One region of the Comamonas sp. AG1104 genome, then DNA from elsewhere that is predicted to be linked to it. Evidence: predicted binding sites of a transcription regulator. Region 1 holds the regulator's gene; the other holds the start of a gene.
What was found. Region 1 encodes NrdR, which represses ribonucleotide reductase genes. Its sites were predicted from a motif close to CACNANATNTNGTG; they were not measured.
Positions count from the first base shown of each region.

Region 2: a site for NrdR is predicted at 5,062-5,075, ahead of DFO48_RS09370 (ribonucleoside-diphosphate reductase subunit alpha). Genes of this name have one in related genera too.

Region 1 covers NZ_QQAS01000007.1:142,940-150,681, forward strand. Annotated here, with positions in the region: gene aroC (chorismate synthase) at 1-637, shown strand, start outside; gene DFO48_RS19900 (bifunctional UDP-sugar hydrolase/5'-nucleotidase) at 688-2,523, shown strand; gene nrdR (transcriptional regulator NrdR) at 2,663-3,139, opposite strand; gene glyA (serine hydroxymethyltransferase) at 3,161-4,408, opposite strand; ZMP/ZTP riboswitch at 4,444-4,598, opposite strand; gene DFO48_RS19915 (lytic transglycosylase domain-containing protein) at 4,714-5,547, opposite strand; gene DFO48_RS25225 (hypothetical protein) at 5,865-6,227, opposite strand; gene DFO48_RS19920 (DUF748 domain-containing protein) at 6,417-7,742, shown strand, end outside.
Region 2 covers NZ_QQAS01000003.1:180,320-188,061, forward strand. Annotated here, with positions in the region: gene DFO48_RS09345 (inner membrane protein YpjD) at 1-496, shown strand, start outside; gene DFO48_RS09350 (PP0621 family protein) at 493-738, shown strand; gene DFO48_RS09355 (PAS domain-containing sensor histidine kinase) at 743-2,548, shown strand; gene DFO48_RS09360 (sigma-54 dependent transcriptional regulator) at 2,596-4,062, shown strand; gene ampD (1,6-anhydro-N-acetylmuramyl-L-alanine amidase AmpD) at 4,055-4,693, shown strand; gene DFO48_RS09370 (ribonucleoside-diphosphate reductase subunit alpha) at 5,199-7,742, shown strand, end outside.

The DNA of each region.
Region 1 (7,742 bases):
CGCCTGCATGACGCAGATCGGCGAGCTGCCCATCGGTTTCGAGAGCTGGGAGCATGTGCCGCACAACCCCTTTTTCGCGCCCGTGGCCGATGTGAGCCGCTTCGAGGAATACATGGAGCAGCTGCGCAAGAGCGGCGATTCCTGCGGCGCGGCGCTGCGCGTGAACGCCAGCAATATGCCGGTTGGTCTGGGTCAGCCCCTGTATGACCGACTGGATGCCGACATCGCCTACGCGATGATGGGCCTGAACGCCGTCAAGGCCGTGGAGATCGGCGCAGGCTTTGACAGCGTGGCCCAGCGCGGCACCACGCATGGCGATTCGCTGAGCCCCGAGGGTTTCCGAAGCAATAACGCGGGCGGCATCGTGGGCGGCATCAGCACCGGCCAGGATCTGGAAGTGCGCATCGGCATCAAGCCCACCAGCTCCATCATCACGCCGCGTGAATCCATCGACGTGCACGGCCAGAGCACCGAAGTCATCACCAAGGGGCGCCACGACCCCTGCGTGGGCATTCGCGCAGCGCCGATCGCGGAGGCGCTGCTGGCGCTGGTGGTGATGGACCACGCGCTGCGCCACCGTGCGCAGAATGCCGATGTGGATTCCGGCCTGGCCCCGATTCCGGCCTCGGCCAGCTGACATCACCCAGACCGCTTTGTGCGTTAAAACCTCTGACTCAGGAGAGTCCGATGGTTGCAACTGACAAAAAACCGGATCAACGCCAGTCTCGCGCCCTGTCGCCAGGCTGGCGTTGTGCTTTTCACAAGATCTCTGCTCCCCTCTGCGCTGTGCTGCTCGCGCTGGGCTTGAGCGCATGCAGCGGTGGTGTGACAAGGCAGGCCAGCATGGAGATCACCGTGCTGGGTTTCAATGACCTGCACGGCCATCTGGAGCCGCCCGGACTGGCGGTGACGGCGCAGAATGCGCAGGGCCAGAACGTCGCCGTGCCCGCCGGCGGCGTGGCCTATATGGCCCGGGCCATCGCCCAGCGCCGCCAGGCCAGCCGCCATGTGGCGCTGGTCACGGCCGGAGACATGATCGGGGCTTCGCCCATGGTCTCGGCGCTGTTTCTCGATGAGCCGACGATAGAGGTGCTCAACCTCATGCGGGTGGACTTCGCGGCCACCGGCAATCATGAATACGACCAGGGCGTGGCCGAGCTGCTGCGCATGCAAAACGGTGGCTGCGAGAAGTTCACAAGCAAGCAGCCATGCCAGATCAGCCAGCCCTTCAAGGGGGCAGAGTTCCCGTTTCTCGCGGCCAATACGCTGCGCGGCGACGGCCGGCCGCTGTTTCCCGCGACGGGGCTGAAGTTCTTCGAGCAGGACGGTCTGCGCATAGGCGTGGGCTTTATCGGCATGACGCTCAGGAACACGCCGCATATGGTGCGCCCTAGCGGGGTCGAGGGGCTGACGTTTGCCGACGAGGCACAGACGGCCAATGCGCTGATCCCCCAGCTGCGTGCGCAGGGGGCCGATGTGATCGTGGTGCTGATCCATGAGGGCGGAGCCACCACGTCAGGCCTGCAGGACGATAGCTGCAAAGGCCTCTCCGGCGCCATCGTGCCGATTCTGGAGCAGCTCTCCGGCGAGGTCGATGTGGTGATCTCCGGTCATACCCATCGCTCCTATGTGTGCGATTACGCCAGGGTGGATGCCCGCAAGCCGTTTTTGCTGACCAGCGCGGGTCAGTACGGCACGCTGCTGACCGAAGTCAGACTGACGGTGGATGCGCGCACACGTCGCGTGATCGGCAAATCCGCGCACCAGAATATTGTGCAGGGCGAGGCCTATCGCAGCGCCAGCGGCATGGTGGGCCTGCAACCCGAATTCCCCGTCTTTGACGCCGATGCCCCCGTTGCGGCGCTGGTGGCGCGCTACAAGGCTGCGGCCCGGCCGCTGGCCGAGGCCGGAGCAGGGCGGCTGGCCGCAGCTGCCAGCCGCATGCCGCAAGCCAATGGCGAAAGCGTGATGGGGCGCATCGTGGCCGACTCCATACTCGCTGCCACGCGCGATGCCTCAGCGGGTGGGGCGCAACTGGCCTTTGTGAACCCCGGCGGCGTGCGCGCCGATCTGCTGCCTGCGGCCGACGGCAGCGTGACCTATGGACAGTTGTTCAGCGTTCAGCCGTTTGGCAATACGCTGATGGTGATGAGTCTGAGGGGCGAGCAGATTCGCCAGGCACTGGAGCAGCAATTCGACAGCGGCAGCAACACCGTGAGTGCGCCGCGCATCCTGCAGGTGTCCGAGGGCTTCAGCTACCGCTTCGACCGCAGCCAGCCCGCAGGCCGGCGCGTGAGCGAGCTGCGCCTGAACGGCCGGCTGCTCGAGATGCCGCAGCGCTACCGCGTGGGACTGCAGAGCTATCTGGGCAGCGGCGGGGACAATTTCAGCACCTTCACGCAAGGTATCGATGTGGTGGGCGGCATGCTGGATCTGGATGCCCTGGCCGAGCATGTGCGCGAGCAAAGCCGCAGCGGCCCGATGGTGCTACCTTTAAAGGAGCGAATTACGCGCGTTCATTAAGGAAATCAGATAAGAAACTATCTGATTTCTTTTGAAATCATGCGCTAGATGCTCATGAATTAATAGTGTATGCCTGCCGTCAGGCGCGCAAAACAAAAGCCACCCGAGGGTGGCTTTTGGCATGGTACGGCAGGCAGGCCTATGGTTTTTTGGCGGCCTTGGCCTTGGGACTGCGAACCTCATCCATGATGTTCTTGAAGTCGTCCACATCCTCGAAGCTGCGGTAGACGCTGGCAAAGCGGATATAGCCGACCTTGTCCAGGCCCTTGAGCTCGTCCATCACCAGCTCGCCGAGGCGGCTGGAGTCGATTTCGCGCTGGCCCAGATTGAGCAGCCTGTCCTCGATGCGCTCTATGGCTGCATCGATGAGCTCGGTGCTCACGGGGCGCTTGCGCAGCGCGATCTGAAAAGAGCCTTGCAGCTTGGCGCGCTCGTATTCGATGCGCCGGCCGTCTCTCTTGACCACGGTCGGAAAGCTGACCTCGGGGCGTTCGTAGGTCGTGAAGCGCTTGTCGCAGCCGCCACAGCGGCGGCGGCGGCGGATGAAGCCCCCGTCCTCGGACTCGCGGGTTTCAACAACTTGCGTGTCCGGGTGGTTGCAGAAGGGGCACTTCATGACAGCTCAGCGCAGCAGGAATTACTTGCTGTAGACAGGGAACTTGGCGGTCAGTGCGGCCACCTTGGCGCGCACGGCAGCCAGATTGGCTTCGTCTTCGGGCTTGTCCAGCACATCGGCCACCAGATTGGCAGTGATGCGGGCTTCTTCCTCGCCAAAACCACGGGTGGTCATGGCGGGGGTGCCGATACGGATGCCGCTGGTCACGAAGGGCTTCTCGGGGTCGTTGGGGATGGCGTTCTTGTTCACGGTGATGTGAGCCAGACCCAGGGCCGCTTCGGCAGCCTTGCCGGTAATGCCCTTGGCGCGCAGGTCCACCAGCATCACGTGGCTTTCGGTGCGGCCGGAGACGATGCGCAGACCGCGCTCGGTCAGCGTTTCGGCAAACACCTTGGCGTTGTTCACGACCTGTTCCTGGTAGGCCTTGAACTCGGGAGTCAGGGCTTCCTTGAACGCCACGGCCTTGCCGGCGATGACATGCATCAGGGGGCCGCCTTGCAGGCCGGGGAAGATGGCGCTGTTGATGGCCTTCTCGTGCTCGGCCTTCATCAGGATCACGCCGCCACGGGGGCCGCGCAGGCTCTTGTGAGTGGTGGTTGTGACCACGTCGGCGTGGGGCACGGGGTTGGGGTACACGCCTGCAGCAATCAGACCGGCATAGTGGGCCATGTCCACCCAGAAGATGGCGCCGACTTCCTTGGCAATTCTTGCAAAGCGCTCGAAGTCGATGCGCAGGGCATAGGCGGAAGCGCCGGCCACGATGATGCGGGGCTTGTGCTCACGGGCCAGCTCTTCGAGCTTGTCGTAGTCGATGGCTTCGTCGGCATTCAGGCCATAGGAGACGGCCTTGAACCATTTGCCGGACATGTTCAGCGCCATGCCGTGGGTCAGGTGACCGCCTTCGGCCAGGCTCATGCCCAGAATGGTGTCGCCGGGCTTGGCGAAAGCCATCAGCACTGCCTGGTTGGCCTGAGAGCCGGAATTGGGTTGCACGTTGGCGGCTTCGGCGCCAAAGATCTGCTTGATGCGGTCAATGGCCAGCTGCTCGACCACGTCCACATGCTCGCAGCCACCGTAGTAGCGCTTGCCGGGATAGCCTTCGGCGTACTTGTTGGTCAGCTGGGAGCCCTGGGCTTCCATCACTGCGGGCGAGCAGTAGTTCTCGCTGGCAATCAGCTCGATGTGCTCTTGCTGGCGATGGTTTTCAGCTTCAATAGCTGCAAACAGTTCGGGGTCGACTTTCGCGACGGTATCGGTGCGTTGAAACATGGCAGTCCTGTGAACTTAGAAATTCCCTTGAGGCCAAGGGCTGCCCAGGCGAACGGCTGAAACGCTTGCAGGCTGCAGTCGCTGCGACCCTGGGCGGTACGCTCCCCGGTGGTTCACAGACCTTGCAGTCTGCCGGATTCCACGTCAGCGGCAGAAAATTCTGCGCCTATCGCCAGTTGCGTACACCCGCTAGTGTAGCTGAGGCGGCATGGCTGCAGAGCCTATGTCCGTTTTTCCCGCTGGACCTGATCGGGGCATAAAAAAAGCTGGCCGCAGCCAGCTTGAGAAATGCAGGGATCTGCCGCTTAGAGGTTGGAGTTGGCCAGTGCCACTTGCTGAGCGTGAGAGACCTTGGTGGCTTCGTCGGACTTGGCCGTCATCAGCGGGCTGGCCTGCAGACCCACGCCTTGGCGCAGGCGCTGGTGTTCGGCAAGCACCTTGGCCGCATAGCCGCCGTCCGAAGGAAGATTGGCTGCGCCCACGTAATAGCGCAGGCCACCCTCGATGGAGCCGGCGCGGGCAATGCATTCCTTGAGCACCTTGACACCGACCTTGAGGTTGGTAACGGGGTCGAAGGCCGCGTGCTGGCCGCCAAAGCTTTCGTACTTGTCGGTGTGCACGGACGTCATCACCTGCATCAGGCCCTGGGCACCGACCGAACTTTGGGCAAACGGGTTGAAGCTCGACTCAATCGCCATGATGGCCAGAATCAGCGTCGGGTCCAGCTTGTTGGCCTTGCCCTGGGCATAGGCTTCGCTGACCAGGGCGGCAATCGGCTCGGGCGCCACCCGGTATTTTTTGCTGAGCCAGTAGGCGACAGCCGCCTGCTCCTTGGGCAGGTTCTTGGGGTTGACGGCCGTGGCGCGGTCGCTGGCGACGACGATGTTGGCGGAAGCAGGGGCTTCCTCCACTTCGGCGGCAGCCACAACGGTGCTGGCGGGCAGGCGTGTGTCGAGCCACTCGCGCAGTTCGGTGGCGCCGGCCAGACGCAGGTCTGGACGAGAGATCAAAATCAGGGCCGAAATGGCCACGGCCAAGCCCAGCAGGGCGAAACCGTTGTGAGTAAGAGCAAGAAAACCGTGGGCCGTCTTATGGCCCAACGTTCGCGCGGAGGCGATTAATTTTCCTGACGCTGGCATAGCTTGTCCTTTCTTGGCTATCGCCCGAGGTCGCACCGGATCAATCTCGCGGAGCAACCAGGACAACTGGCCGATGAGGTTTGCTGCGGGCCGATTAAAAGCGCCCCTTGGGGCGCCGATCGGTCTGCTCAGTCGTGAGGCAGCGGAAACAAAAAACGCTCATTTCGAGCGCTGGCGGATTCTAGAAGCGCCCTAAATATTCAGTCAACACTAACAAAAATACTTTTTAGATTTTAAAATTATATAAAAACTGTATGAATGTACAGTTTGCTCAAAAAATTACAGCAAAAAATCACGGATTCAAGAGGTGTATACGCTCACATCGTTTTATTTGTCATCAAGGCGAAATAAAGTGCAAAAAGCCTGGTAGCCCTACACGAGCACAGATATAGTGAATCTGCCTGCACGTTGCAGGTGCTTGCCAAAGGAAAGGAAAAGCAAACTCCGCCGAGGCCTTTGATTCCATGGGCTGTTGGCACTTGCTCTTTATCTTCGCTTGAGGCACAAAAGGGAGCAATCGTTGCTTCCAGCGGCAAGGACCACACCCTCCTTGAACCGCGAAAAACGGCCCGGTCTGGTACCGGCCGTAAAGCCCGGAAGTCGGTTTCGCCACTTCCGGGCTTTGTCATTTCCGGCGAGCCTTTTTCTGCGGTGCATTGTTTGCATTTTTTCGTGCTCATCTGCCTCTGGCGGGTATTTCGATAGCGCAAACTTCTCCCTGGAAACGCCTCTTGCCTCTATCTATATATAGAGCGCAATCTAGATACACCAGGGTGCGCTCAAGGTACAGTGGTGTTCCGGGCGCGTGGCGGATCCCGCCCCTGAGAGTCTTGGAAGGCTTTCAATCTCTGCATCAATAACAATTGCCCATGTCCTTGCTCACATCGAATCGCTGGCTTCGTCGGCTGATCTGGTCTGTTCTTGCTCTTTTGCTGTTATGGCTGCTGCTCTGGGCAGTAGTGCCTTGGGTCGCCAAGAGCCAGCTGGAAAAACGGGCTTTCGAGAAGCTGGGGCGTGGCGTCCATGTGGGCAAGATCGAGTTTGCGCCCTGGGCCATGTCCATCACCTTGCATGATCTGGTGATCGATAAAGCTATAAAAAAAGTAGCTGAAACTGCTGATGCAGAGGGTTCTGCGGCTCAGAAAGATCTGAAGTCTGCCGCCGAGCCACAGATACAGATCAAGCGCATCTTCATCAATGCCAGTGCACAGTCCTTGTTCAGACTCGCTCCTGTGCTGGATGCAATCGAGGTCGATGCGCCCGTGGTGCGCCTGACCCAGCATTCATTGGGCAAGCTCGATATTGACGACGTGATTGCCAGGCTCATGCAGCCCGATGACGAAGAGTCGTCCAAGCCCCTGAGCTTTGCGCTGTACAACATTGCATTGCGCGACGGCCGTATCGAGCTCAATGACGAGTTTGTGCAGCGCAGGCACGAGCTCAAGGACTTGCAGTTGAGCATTCCCTTCATCAGCAATCTGGCCTCCAAGCGCGAGATCAAGGTGCTGCCGCATCTGGCTTTCGATCTCAACGGCAGCAAGTTCGACACATCGGGCGAGAGCACGCCGTTCGCCGACACCCGCCAGACGGCGATGCAACTCAAATGGGATCGAATCGATCTGGCTCCCTATCTCGGCTATGTGCCTGCCAGCGTTCCCGTGCAGCCTCTGTCTGGTGTGCTGGACACGGATCTGCAGATCAGCTTCGAGCAAAAAGACCAGCCTGTGGTCAGCATCAGCGGCAAGCTGGCCTTGAGCAATGTCGCGGTGCAAGACCGCCAGAGTGCGCCGCTGCTGAACTTTGAGGCGCTGGAGGTGCAGCTCAAGAATGTTCAGCCTCTGCAGAACCAGATTGCGCTCGAATCGGTGCGCTGGGTCAAGCCCGAGGTTCATGCCAGCCGCAATGCGCAGGGCGTGATCAACTGGCTGGGGTTGAATGCGCCGGCCGTCGCCCCCGCAGCGCCGCTTGAGAAGGCCGTGCCTGAGCCCGCCTCCGCCGAGGCCAGCACTCCGGCCCAGGCAGATGCGAAGGCCGAAAAGCCTGGCAAGCCCCTGGTCGTCGGCGTGCAGCAGTTCGATATTGAAGACGGCATCGTGCATTGGCAGGATGCCGCAACAGGCGCGGCGCCTGCGGCGCTGACCCTGGCTCCTTTGGTGCTGCAGGCCAAGAATCTGGCCTGGCCCATGAATGCGCCT
Region 2 (7,742 bases), on a different contig from region 1:
GGCCGTGCTTCTGGCCGTGGTGTTCCCCGGTACACCGCTGCATGTCAACGCCTCGCCCTGGCTGCCGCTGCATCTGGCTCTGGGTATTGCTTCCTACGGTCTGTTTGCCGCAGCCGTCGTTCATGGCGCGCTGATGAGCCATGCCGAGCGGCAGATGCGCCAGGGCGGCGACCATGACAGCGGGCTGCCGCTGCTGACGCTGGAGCGGCTGACCTTCCGTTTTGTCGGAGCGGGCTTTGTGCTGCTGACCGCCACACTGGCTGCAGGCTGGCTGTTTGGCGAGCAGCTCTATGGCAAGGCATGGGTGTGGAATCACAAATCCATTTTCTCCCTGCTGTCCTGGCTGGCGTTTGCCGTGCTGCTGTTCGGCCGCAAACGATTCGGCTGGCGCGGCCAAAGCGCCGTACGAGTTCTCTATATCGGCGCCATCTTTTTGCTGCTGGCCTATGTCGGCTCGCGCTTTGTGATTGAAGTCCTGCTGGAGCGCGCAGCATGAAGTATTTGCTGGTCCTGCTGGTCGTGGTGGTGGCTGTCGGAATCTGGCGCAGCAAACGTCGCGCTGAAGTGGCCGAGCAGACCAGGCCTGCCAGCCCCCCCAAGCGCCTACAGTCCATGGTAGCCTGCGCTCACTGCGGCCTTCACCTGCCGCAGGCTGATGCCGTGAGCGACGCCTCGGGCAAGGTCTTCTGCAGCGCAGAGCACCGCCGCCTGGCCCAGCAAGACACTGAGCGCCACTGACCGCATGGTGAACTCCGCCTCGCCCTGGCAGCACACCGCCATCCCGCTGGATGCGGCCATCAGCCGGCGCGCAGACGCCAGCCTCAACGCCCCATTCGTACGCCTGTGGCAGGCCTTTCTCAGCGGCCGCGTGCTTCTGGCGCTGGCCCTGGTCCTGCTGCAGACGCTGAATCTGCAGCTGCAGAACATCAGCTCCCCCCTGGCCTGGCTGATCTGCTTCACCTATCTGACGCTGACCGTCGTGCTGCGCCTGGCAGCCGGGCGTCATTTGCCAGCGCCTCGCGCAGCCCTGCAATGGCTGCCCGTGATCGGCGTCGACATTGCGGCGATCTTTTTGCTGCAGATCTTTCAGGTCGGCTCGCTCAACTACACCGCGCTGCTGGCCATTCCCGTCCTGATCTCCTCGGCGCTGGGCGGGCTGATGCTGGCCTTTGGCACCACGGCCTGTATCACGCTGCTGACGCTGGCCTACACCTTCTGGCAATACCATGGCGGGCTCAACGACGGCGCCCAGTCTTACTACCAGGCGGCTTTTTCCTGCGCCGGCTACTTCTGCGTGGCCTATCTCACGCACGAGCTGGCCAAGCGTGTCCGGCGCGAGCGTTCCCAGGCCCTGTTCAACCGTTTGCGCACCCAGACCCAGGAGCAGGTCAACAGTCTGGTGATCAACCACTTCTCAGACGGCGTGCTGGTGGTCGACTCGAGCTTGCAGGTTCTGCAGGCCAATCCGGCCGCCTTGCAGCTGCTGGGCCTGCCCATAGATCACCCTCAGCCTTTTTCCCTGCAGGCCCATAGCTGGTGGGAGCCGCTGGCGCATTCCACACAAGCCAGCTTTGCCCATGCCCGCCCGCTGTCCGCCACGATTCACCTGCAGGCCCATGAGCGACGCGGTGCCACCGGCATGCATGTGCGCACACGCATCACCGAAGTTTCGGCGCCCTATCTGGACGAGGGTCCGCAGGCGCAAGCCAGCCACTCGCTTTGCGTCATGTTTCTTCACGACCTGCGCGAGATGGAAGCGCAGCTGCGCACCGAAAAGCTGGCCTCCATGGGCCGCATGTCGGCTGCCGTGGCTCATGAAATACGCAACCCGCTCGCGGCCATCACCCAGGCCAATGCGCTGCTGGCCGAAGACCTGGCGAGCCAGCCCGGACCACAGCAGCTATGCCGCATCGTGGGGCAGAACGCCGACCGACTGGCCCGCATCGCCGAAGAAATCCTCAACCTGGCACGCGTGCAGCAGGGCGCAGAAACCCATCAGGGCCAGTCGCTGCCGCTGGACACCCTGCTGGCCCAGATCAGCCATGAATGGCGCATACAGGCCGCTCCGCCGCGCCAGCTTCTGCTGCGGCTCAATGCAACGGCCCGCCATATCCTGTTCGATGAAGAGCATCTGCGCCGCGTGCTGATCAACTTGCTGGACAATGCCCAGCGCCACCGCAGCCATGCCGGCGATGAAGCGGGCCTGCAGCTGATCAGCGGCCACGGGCCCTTGAACGGCCAGATCCAGGGTCTCGCACCGCAGGACGACACCTGCTGGTTCATGGTCTGGAGTGATGGAGCACCATTGGAGTCCAGCGTCGAGCGCCATCTGTTCGAGCCGTTCTTCTCCTCTCAAAGCCGCTCCAGCGGCCTCGGACTCTATATCTGTCGCGAGCTGTGCCAGCGCTACGATGCCTCCATCAGCTATCAACGCCTGGCTCGCAACACACCGCAAGGCGATGTGAACGGCAACGCCTTTATCGTGACTCTGCGCAGCGGCCCTTCATCCCTCGCAAGCCACTCTCTTTTTGACTCGATCATGGTGTAAGCCCAGTGACATCATCGCCTCACTCATCCGCAGCGGCCAGCATTCTCGTGGTCGACGATGAACCGGATCTGCGCACGCTCTACGAGCTGACCCTGCTGCGGGAAGGCTACCGCGTGGAAACTGCGGGCTCGGTCCAGGAAGGCATGACTCAATTGCAAGGCCGCAATTTCGATGTCCTGATTACCGATATGCGCCTGCCCGACGGGATCGGCATGGAGCTGCTGCTGCACCTGCGCGACCAGTCACGCAGCGAGCGCTGCATCGTCATGACGGCCTACGGCTCTGCCGAAAACGCCGTCGAGGCCCTGCGCGCGGGCGCGTTCGACTATCTGACCAAGCCCGTGGACCTGCGCCAGTTCCGCCAGGTCGTGGCCTCGGCCGTGCAAGGCATTGGCGCAGTGCCCAAGCCCGGCAACCCGCCAACCAGCGACAGCTCGGTCGCCGCCGGCACAGGGGCGGGAGCGCAAGCTGGCGCCCTGGAGGCTCTGGTTGGCAAGTCTCAGGCCATGCAACTGGTCAAACAGCGCATTGCCAAGGTCGCCAAAGGCATGGCTCCCGTGCTGATCCACGGTGAATCCGGCACGGGCAAGGAACTGGTGGCACGCGCCCTGCACGGCTGCAGCCAGCGGGCCGATGGTCCCATGGTCGCGGTCAACTGCGGCGCCATCCCGGAAAGCCTGCTCGAAGCCGAGTTCTTCGGTGCCCGCAAGGGCTCCTACACCGGTGCCACGCAGGACAGGCCCGGCTACTTCCAGGCCGCACAGGGCGGCACCTTGTTTCTCGATGAAATCGGCGACCTGCCCCTGGCCATGCAGGCCAAGCTGCTGCGCGCCATTCAGGAGCGCAAGATTCGCCCGCTGGGCAGCACCCAGGAAGAAGCCGTCGATGTGCGCATCGTCAGTGCCACCCACCGCGATCTGGGAGCCGAAGTGCAGGCAGGCAATTTCCGCCAGGACCTGTTCTACCGTCTCAATGTCATCGAAATCGAGCTGCCCGCGCTGCGCGAGCGCCGTGAAGACCTGGGCCAGCTATGCCAGGCTTTGCTGCAAAAGCTGGCCCGCGAGTCCGGACTGGCTACGCCGGAGCTGGACGAGATCAGCCTCAGCCAGATAGCCCGGCTCCCGCTGCCTGGCAATGTGCGCGAGCTGGAGAACGTGCTGCACCGCGCCATTGCACTGGGCGAGGAAGGCCCGCTGCGTCTGCCCGAATCCAGCATGCCGACGGAGGACGCAGGTGCGGCGGCAGCGGCTTGCTCGGGCGCTTGGGCATCAAGCGCACCGCCGCCGCAAGCTAGGCACGCAGGCAGTCCGGCCACGCTGCCGGAGGATCTGCAAGGCTGGCTTGATGAGCAGGAGCGCAGCATTTTAGTCAGAGCCCTGCAGGACAACGGATTCAACCGCACTGCCACGGCGGCCAGACTGGGCATCAGCCTGCGCCAGATTCGCTACCGCATCGACCGTCTGGGCATAGACCTGCCGGCCGAAGGCAGCAAACACCAGAGCGACAATGTCTGATCCCGCACCTCATTTTTCATCCTTGCCGCTGCCACAGCAGCCTTGGCAGGCCGGCTGGTTTGGTGCAGCGCGTCACCTGAGATCTCCCAATTTCGGCCCTCGCCCCGGCGACGCGCAGATCGACCTCGTCGTCATCCACTCCATCAGCCTGCCCCCGGGCCAGTACGGCACAGGCGCGGTGCAGCAGCTGTTCACCAACCAGCTGGACTGGGACGCTCACCCCTATTACCAGGGCATTCGCGGCCTCGAAGTCTCGTCACATTTCTTTATCACGCGTCATGGCGAGATCTGGCAGTTCGTCAGCTGCGACGACCGCGCCTGGCATGCCGGCGTGAGCCAGTGGCGCGGGCGCGAGCGCTGCAACGACGACTCCATCGGCATCGAACTCGAAGGCCTGGAAGGCCTGAGCTTTGAAGCTGCGCAGTACCAGGCCCTGCAGCAGCTTTGCATAGCCATCGCGGTGCACTATCCGGTGCACTACATCGCCGGACACGAGCACATCGCGCCCGGGCGCAAGCAGGACCCCGGCCCGGGCTTTGACTGGCAGCGGCTGCAGCAGCAGCTGGGCAGCACAGACGGCACGCGCAGCTGGGAATTCCCCCCCAGCCCTGCAGCCTCAGGCGCCGCCTGAAATCTTCATAGCACCTACCGCCTTCCAGCACTCGATTTCATACATATTTAAAGCTGAAATCATTTACTGGCAGGCGCTATGCGCTCCTCATTTTGAGAATCCCAAGCATTCATCGTTGTGGGGCTTCGAGACGGCATGTCAATGGCGCGCGCGCAACAACTGTCGCCTGCATCAAACACGCAAATTTTTTACATATTTCCGGCCCGATCTGCCGCCGCGCGCAACCGCGCCACAGGCCTTTATTCATGCGGGATGAAGTCATTTTTGCGGCTGTCAAGCGGCGCTCGAAATGCCAGATTCAGTAGTTTCATCAAGTCTCTCGGATTTAAGCGCGATACACTACCGGTAGTGTTTTGAAGCGCCTTAGACCCCATATCTAGTGTTTACAAGTTGTGCACACCCTGTGCAAACCATGTGTAAACCGAGGCGCCGAATCGTGTTTTTGATGGCCTGCCAGCAGTGCAGGCCTTTGTCTGCCTATCCACATACTGACTCAGAGGAACTTATGCAAGAAGCGTTGAACTCACTGCCTTCTGCCGCACCTGCCGGTGCAGCCAATTCTTCCTCCCCCAATGACAGCTATCAGATCATCCGCCGCAGCGGCGATGTGGTGGCTTTCGCGCCCCAGAAGATTGCCGTGGCCCTGACCAAGGCTTTCCTGGCCGTGCGCGGCGCGCAAGGCGCGGCTTCCGCCAGCGTGCGCGACACCGTCAACGAACTCACCGACGGCGTGGTGCGCGCACTGGTGCGCTCGCGCCCCGATGGCGGCACCTTCCATATCGAAGATGTGCAGGACCAGGTCGAACTGGGCCTGATGCGCGCCGGTCACCAGGACGTGGCCCGCGCCTATGTGCTGTATCGCGAGCGCCGCAACCAGGAACGTGCCGAGCAGAAGAAGGTCGCCGAAGTGGCCGCCGCTGCCGCCGCCAAGCCCGTGCTGCATGTGACCGACAACGGCCAGCGCGTGCCGCTGGACCAGGAGCGCCTGGAGGCCCTGATCGTCGCTTCCTGCCGCAATCTGAATGCCGACATTCAGTCCGCACCCATCGTGGCCGAGACCCTGCGAAATCTGTACGACGGCGTGCCTCTGGCCGAGGTCTACAAGGCATCCATCCTGGCCGCCCGTACGCTGATCGAAAAAGACCCCGACTACACCTACGTCACCGCCCGCCTGCTGCTGCACACCATCGTGCGCGAAGTCATGGGCCGCGACGTGCAGCCCGCAGAAATGCAGGCCGCCTATGCCGACTACTTCCCCGGCTTTGTACAAAAGGGCGTGGACAACGAGCTGCTCAACCCCGAGCTGCTGAACTACGACCTGCCCCGTCTGGCCAAGGCCCTGAAGGCCGAGCGCGACGAGCAGTTCGACTACCTCGGTCTGCAGACCCTGTACGACCGCTACTTCCTGCACGTGCGCAAGACCCGCATCGAGCTGCCCCAGTCCTTTTTCATGCGCGTGGCCATGGGCCTGGCGCTGAACGAGCCCGACCGCAACGCCCGCGCCATCGAGTTCTACGAGCTGCTGTCGTCCTTCGACTTCATGTCGTCCACTCCCACGCTGTTCAACAGCGGCACGCTGCGCTCGCAACTGTCGTCCTGCTACCTGACCACCGTGCCCGACGATCTGGACGGCATCTACGAATCCATCAAGGAAAACGCTCTGCTGTCCAAGTTTGCCGGCGGCCTGGGCAATGACTGGACCCGTGTGCGTGCCCTGGGCTCGCGCATCAAGGGCACCAACGGCGAATCGCAAGGCGTGGTCCCCTTCCTCAAGGTGGTCAACGACACGGCCGTCGCCGTGAACCAGGGCGGCAAGCGCAAGGGCGCGGTCTGTACCTATCTGGAATCCTGGCACCTGGACATCGAAGAGTTCCTGGAGCTGCGCAAGAACACCGGCGACGACCGCCGCCGCACCCACGACATGAACACGGCGAACTGGATTCCCGACCTGTTCATGAAGCGCGTGATGGAAGCAGGCCAGTGGACCCTGTTCTCGCCCGCCGACGCCCCCGATCTGCACGACCTGTACGGCGAAGCCTTCGAGAAGGCCTACACCGCCTATGAAGCCAAGACCGACAGCGGCGAGCTCAAGCTGTTCAAGCGCGTGCCTGCCGTGGATCTGTGGCGCAAGATGCTCTCGATGCTGTTCGAGACCGGCCATCCCTGGATCACCTTCAAGGACCCCTGCAACATCCGCTCGCCCCAGCAGCACGTGGGTGTGGTGCACTCGTCCAATCTGTGCACCGAGATCACGCTCAACACCAGCGACACAGAAACCGCAGTCTGCAACCTGGGCTCGGTGAACCTGGTCCAGCACATCAAGGACGGCAAGATCGACCACGACAAGCTGCGCAAGACCGTGAACACGGCCATGCGCATGCTGGACAACGTGATCGACATCAACTACTACGCCGTGCAAAAGGCCAAGGACTCCAATCTGCGCCACCGCCCCGTGGGCATGGGCCTGATGGGCTTCCAGGACGCGCTGTATGAAATGCGCACCGCCTACGCCAGCCAGGGCGCCGTCGAGTTCGCCGACGAAGCCATGGAAGCGATCTGCTACTACGCTTACTGGGCATCGACCGAGCTGTCCAAGGAACGCGGCACTTACTCCACCTTCAAGGGCTCGCTGTGGGATCAGGGCATCCTGCCTCCCGACACCCTGAAGCTGCTGGAAAAGGCCCGCGGCGGCTATGTGGAAGTGGACCGCTCCGCCAAGCTGGACTGGGATGCCCTGCGCGCCAAGATCGCCAAGGACGGCATGCGCAACTCCAACTGCGTGGCCATTGCGCCCACCGCCACCATCTCCAACATCGTGGGTGTGGATGCCTCGATCGAGCCTTCGTTCGGCAACCTGTCCGTGAAGTCCAATCTGTCGGGCGAATTCACCGTCATCAACCAGTACCTGGTGCGCGACCTCAAGCGTCTAGGCCTGTGGGACGACGTGATGGTCATGGACCTCAAGCATTTCGACGGCTCGCTGCGCGCCATCGACCGCGTGCCCCAAGAGATCAAGAACCTCTACGCCACCGCGTTCGAAGTCTCGCCC